DNA from 2 places in the Alteromonas sp. OM2203 genome. Region 2 is predicted to be linked to the other one. Evidence: predicted binding sites of a transcription regulator. Region 2 holds the regulator's gene; the other holds the start of a gene.
The links. Region 2 encodes MetJ, which represses methionine synthesis genes. Its sites were predicted from a motif close to TAGACGTCTAGACGTCTA; they were not measured.
Positions count from the first base shown of each region.

Region 1: a site for MetJ is predicted at 1,228-1,245, ahead of msrA (peptide-methionine (S)-S-oxide reductase MsrA). Genes of this name have one in related genera too.

Region 1 covers NZ_CP183209.1:3,747,720-3,750,901, forward strand. The annotation lists gene ACM0P2_RS16515 (hypothetical protein) at 1-7, shown strand, start outside; gene ACM0P2_RS16520 (SDR family NAD(P)-dependent oxidoreductase) at 1-698, opposite strand, end outside; gene ACM0P2_RS16525 (thiol-disulfide oxidoreductase DCC family protein) at 688-1,083, opposite strand; gene msrA (peptide-methionine (S)-S-oxide reductase MsrA) at 1,322-1,867, shown strand; gene ACM0P2_RS16535 (hypothetical protein) at 1,957-3,078, opposite strand.
Region 2 covers NZ_CP183209.1:4,062,591-4,065,772, forward strand. The annotation lists gene ACM0P2_RS17800 (malic enzyme-like NAD(P)-binding protein) at 255-1,490, shown strand; gene metJ (met regulon transcriptional regulator MetJ) at 1,659-1,991, opposite strand; gene metF (methylenetetrahydrofolate reductase) at 2,152-3,039, shown strand.

The DNA.
Region 1 (3,182 bases), 310 kb from region 2:
TCGATAAAATGGCAAGCTTGGTCTCGATCTAGCTTCGAAACATGAGTAATGAGTTGTTTTGCGGTAAATTCAGGCGTAAATAGCTTCTTAGCAGCAACGTTTTTCTGAAAAGGCTTCGACAGTCCTGTATCAACCGTTCCAGGATGGTAACAAACGAGCATAACGTCTTTCACCCTGCGCTTATATTCGACCGATGCGGTTTTCACGAACATGTTAAGCGCCGCTTTTGATGCCCGGTAACCGTACCAACCGCCGAGTCCGTTATCGGAAATACTACCAACCCGAGCACTCAAGCAGACAAGAGTTGAACCCTCTTTGCTAACAATGTTAACGAGATGCTTAAGCCATAACGCAGGCGTAATGCTGTTGGTAGAAAAATAAGCTGACAATGCCTGTTCGCTGATGTCTTCCAATCGTTTTTCAGGGTGTACTTCCTTTTCCTCGTTATGCAAAAAACCCGTGGTAATTAAAACGGTATTTAGCACGACACCCTGTTCGTTTAACTTTTTAACGAAAGCGCCAATATGCGCATCATCTTGTTGCGCTATCTGGTGATAGGTAACGTTTTCTTTTGGCGTAAATTCAGACGCAGGCGCTCGACTAACCGCAATAACTGCCGCGTCATTAAGGCGATATTGCTCGATAAGTGCGCTGGCTATGCCACCTGAGGCGCCTACAATTAGCACATTATTTTTCATTTGCGTCTCCTGGAATGCAGCGATCACATTGACGTTTTTTCCCCGTCAGTAAATAGGAAATAGTGTACCTATGTTTGGCAAACACATTGTAGAATGCATCCGCGAAATAACGAATAATCGGCCAGCGAAGCGGAGCATAAAGCCAACCCATTCCTACTGCCTTCCACGCTTCATGAGTCACGTCTAGCCCAGTTATCAAAGTACCATCGTCGCGAAGACCATGAATTCTGGCGTTAAGGGCATCCCAATCTAATGTTGGATAATTCGATGAGAAATCCGGAGACTGAATGTCTACCAACGTCAATTTGTTGTGCTTGTCTCGTTTGCTTAAATGTTTCATTTCGGCCATGCAAAGTGGGCAATAGCCGTCGTAAAATATAATCACGTTAAAATACCTCTGCTAAACCGAGCGTGTCTCTTCGTTTTCAGTGCGTTTGCTTCTGAAAGCGTGCGCACAGCGACCAGCACTTATCTCTAAGTGCCAATAGCTTAAAATCTTTTTGGACCGCTTTGCGTTATTCTTATTTAATATTCGTTTATACGATAAAAAAACACGCTTGGATGACTTGTGTTGCAGGCTGCTCGCACCCACACTAGGTTCAAAGATTAATAGAGGTTTTACTATGGCAAATTTACAAGTCGCAACCTTAGCAGGCGGATGCTTTTGGTGCATAGAATCAGCTTTTAACAGTGTTGATGGTGTGGAAAAAGCAATTTCTGGTTATGCGGGAGGTCATAAAGCTGATCCTACATATGAAGAAGTTTGCGGGGGTAACACGGGCCATGCTGAGGTAGTACAAGTAACATTTGATGCAGATAGCATCAGCTACCGTGAAATTTTAGAAATTTTCTTCGCGCTGCATAATCCTACCCAGCTAAACAGGCAAGGAAATGATGTGGGCACACAGTATCGAAGCGCAGTTTTCTATCACGACGACGCCCAAAAAGCGGAAGCAGAGAAGATTATTGCAGAAATTACTGAAGATGAAATTTGGCCAGATCCTGTTGTGACCGAGGTTGTAGAAGTGAATAATTACTATGATGCCGAAGATTACCATCAGGACTATTTTAAAAATAATCCGCAGAACCAATATTGCTCAATGGTTGTTGCCCCTAAGCTCGCAAAGTTTAAAAAGACCTTTGCTTCACGCCTTCGCAGTGATGCGTAATGGAAAAGTTATCTAATCAGAGCCTGACTTAATGGTTCAGAAATAAGAAAGGGTTGCTTGGCAACCCTTTCTTATGAGTATCGTTTAAACTATTCAAACCACGCATTGTTAATTTTAAGGGAAAATAGAAGAGGGGCCAAATCCTCGTAACGACGTAAGTGCGCATCGCATGTGGCATTTTTCAAATAATTTTTTTCCCAAGGATCGTTGATAATCCACAGAGTATCGTCAATTGACACTAAACCTTCCATTGACGCGTTATCCATCGTGTATTGGTCGCAGCTTTCGTCTTTTGCCACGTCAAAAGTGATGGGAATGCGTTTGGTGGCTTTACTGCCGCTGGTATCAATTACCCAAAGTTCGTTATCGTTTCTTGCTGCGCCAAATAAATAAGACGCCCCCGTTGAATGGGTATACATAGCTAAACCATTGAGAGGATGATTGCCTGACGTAAATGATGGCAGCTGTAAATCAGGCTCATCTACTGTTGCAAACTCCTTCGACGCAAAAAAATCATCATCAATATTTAACGAAAAAATACGAGGTTGCGCTGCTTTGTCTTTTTCCAACGCTAAGTATAACGTGCCGTCATTAGCCATCGTCAGGCCCTCTATCCCATCGTTAGGAAAGTTCCCCACTTCAAATTCAACAGGGAATTGCAACGGCCGCACGCCTGCCATCTCAACAGCTCCATTGTCTTTGCGTGTCAGCTTTACGAGTAACGTGGGATAATCAGTAGAGCCAGTATCCTCATACTTAGTTTCACACCGCGGACTTAATGCTCCTGTTCGAGTTGCATCTTCGGTGACCGTATAGACTACATTCGGATCCCTGGGGTCTACTGCTAATGCCTCTAAATCTGGTTCTTCATTTAAGTAGTTAAAAAAGCAACTTCTTCGCACATTTTGCGAAAATGAAAAACGCTCACTCGACGATACCAACATTGCAGTAGCAGGCGAAATATGATGAAGCTTTAACTGCTGAGCTGTATCAGCACTGGCATCTGCAATTGTAACCAGCGTGTCGTTCATTACAACCAGCCCTGATGTCTGCGGGTCGAACATAACGTTACCGTTATCATCCAAAATCCATTTACCAACTGCTACTTCTGTCAGGTCCTTGGGTTCAGGCGTAATAACCACATCTACCGGCTCACTGCATGCACTAAGCAGCATGGTCATTATCACCGCACTTGTTACGTATTTAAACATGTCTTGAATTCCTATCTCCTTTCATGCGAAAGAGAACTACTACTGAGGCGCGATGCTCTTTACTGTACATTTTTAAAGCAGAGAGCAACACGGCCTATTACTAA
Region 2 (3,182 bases):
TAGAGTTGCCAACGGCATACTAATAGTGAGTATTAATTCTGTGAATAATAGCTCAATAGTAGCCTTCTGGCGCTTTAGGTACGACACACATCGTTCAGTACTAACTCTGGCGCTAGCAATTGATTATAAGACGTTTTTAACTGCTTAGTTGTATTGCGCTCACGTTAATTTATCTATACCTACAACAACAATAAAATAGCGACAGACCGAGGGCAAAACACCGATGAACCCTACATTCAAGGATACCATTTTACATGTCAGATTTTAGACAACGCGCACTCGATTATCACGCTAAACCTACCCCTGGAAAAATCCGCGTTGAGCTGTCCAAGCCTGCCGATAGTGTCGATGACCTTGCTCTTGCCTATAGCCCAGGCGTTGCCGAGCCGGTCAGAGAAATCGCTGAAGATGCCGACAACGCTTATAAATATACGGGTAAAGGTAACTTGGTTGCCGTTATCAGTAACGGAACCGCTATTTTAGGGTTGGGGAATTTAGGACCTCTGGCATCGAAACCTGTAATGGAAGGCAAAGCCCTGCTGTTTAAGCGCTTTGCGGGGCTTGATGCTATCGATATTGAAGTAAAGCATCGCACTACAGAAGAGTTTATCAACACTGTTGCCAACATTGCTGATACCTTCGGCGGAATTAACTTAGAAGATATTAAAGCGCCAGAGTGTTTTGAAATTGAGCAAGAGCTTATTAAGCGTTGCAAAATTCCGGTGTTTCATGACGATCAGCACGGCACGGCTATCGTAACTGCAGCAGGTATGCTTAACGCGCTAGAGATTCAGGGTAAAAATATCGAGAGCGCTAAAATTGTATGTATGGGTGCAGGGGCTGCCGCGGTTGCCTGTATGGAGCTGCTTATTAAGTGTGGTGCTCAGCGCGAGCGTATTTACATGCTTGATAGAAAAGGCGTCATCCATACTCGTCGCGAAGATTTAACTGAACACAAAAAGCTCTTTGCGAATAATACCGACAAGCGGACGTTAGAAGATGTTATGGAAGGCGCAGATATCTTTGTTGGCGTATCAGGACCAGATGTTTTGCCACCAGAAACACTGGCGCTAATGGCTGAAAACCCAATTGTATTTGCCTGTTCAAATCCAGACCCTGAGATAAAACCAGAACTGGCTCATGAGGTGCGCAAAGACCTTATCATGGCCACAGGTCGCTCTGACTATCCGAATCAGGTGAATAATGTTTTATGCTTCCCGTTTATTTTCCGGGGCGCGTTGGATGTTCGCGCAACGGCAATTAACGATGAAATGAAAGTGGCGGCCGTAGAAGCTCTTCGCAGTATTACCAAAGAGCCTGTTCCCGAGGAAGTATTAGCGGCCAGTAAAAGCGACAGCCTGACGTTTGGTAAAGAGTATATTATTCCGAAGCCGATGGACCCTCGCCTTTGTGAACGCATTGCAACTGCAGTTTCTAAAGCAGCAATAGCGTCTGGTGTGGCACGTTTGCCCGAGAGCGCAAGCGAATAAAATTCAATCTTTTTGTCGTTGAAAGCTAAGGTTGCTAAGCGCAGGTTTTAGCTTCTCAACACAGGCTGTAAATTGCTGATATAACACGCAGCAAAAAGCGGTGCCTTTAGTGCGAAATCATTTCACAGTAAGGGCGCCGCTTTTTATATTTTAATTAGAAGGTAACGATTAGTCGTCTTCGGTTACGTTGTTCTCGAAACTTGGGTCAATCCCCATCTCTTCCATAATACGTCTAGCTTCTGCCGGGACGCGGTTAAGGTTGTCTTTACGCAGATCATCATCGTTTGGCAAAGGCTGCCCAGTAAACGCATGTAGAAATGCTTCACAAAGCAGCTCGGAATTAGTCGCGTGACGCAAATTGTTTATTTGACGGCGGGTGCGCTCATCAGTCAGAGCTTTGAGTACATTAATTGGGATAGAGACAGTGACTTTTTTTACTTGTTCGCTTTTTTTGCCATGCTCTGCGTAGGGGTGAATATATTTGCCATTCCATTCTGCCATTGTGCTAACTCGGTCTACTCTTTTTATATTATGAACAGAAATTCTAAACAAGTTCACGAAAAGGTCAATTGAGCAGTGTAAACCTCTTGACGTCTAGACATATATTCTTTAATTTAGACGTCTAAACGTCCATAAGAACATATTTTTGAGAGAATAAACCATGGTTTCGTACGCGCAAGGTATCGATGCATTAAACCAGTCCCTGTCGGAACTGCGTGATATAGATGTATCTTTTGAATTTTTTCCGCCTAAAACGGAAGCCATGGAGCAAACCCTTTGGAAATCGGTCGAGCGTTTAGCGCCGCTAAAGCCCAGCTACATGTCGGTAACCTATGGTGCAAACAGTGGCGAACGCGACAGAACTCACGATGTTGTTAAACGCATTCAGCAGCAGACAGGCGTAGCCGCAGTTCCTCATTTAACCTGCGTCGATGCGAGCCGCGATGAGCTTAAACAAATTGCTAAAGACTACTGGGATTCAGGTATTCGCCGTATTGTAGCGCTACGGGGCGATTTGCCGCCGGGAGTAGAAAAAACAGAGATGTATGCCTCTGACTTAGTTGCACTTTTGAAAGACGTTGCCGATTTTGATATTTCTGTTGCTGCTTATCCTGAAAAACACCCCGAAGCGCCTAATGCCCAATTCGATTTACTCAATTTAAAGCGCAAAGCAGAGGCTGGCGCTACGGAAGCCATCACGCAGTTCTTCTTCGATACTAGCGTATTTTTGCGATTCAGAGACAGAGCCGCCGCCGCTGGTGTAGATTTAGATTTAGTACCGGGTATTTTACCCGTAACCAACTACCAAACTTTGGTTAAGTTCGCAGGTTTTACGAACGTACACGTGCCTGGCTGGTTACACAAAATGTTTGATGGCCTTGATGCTGATGACCAAGCTACTCGTAACCTTATTGGTGCAAACATTGCTATGGATCAGGTTAAAGTGCTGGCAAAAGAAGGGGTAAAGCACTTCCACTTTTATACATTGAACCGCAGTGAACTCAGCTATGCTATCTGTCACATGTTGGGTGTGCGTTCAGGTGCGTAAAACCAATCCGCAAAGGTAGTCACTTTGAGTGGACGAAACATGCAGACGAGAAGGCGCAGCTAATGCGCCTTTTTTGTATAAAGTTTATATTAAACTTTTGCCAGCGAGGCCGCCCCCAGTTACCATTCAAATAACAAGTTATG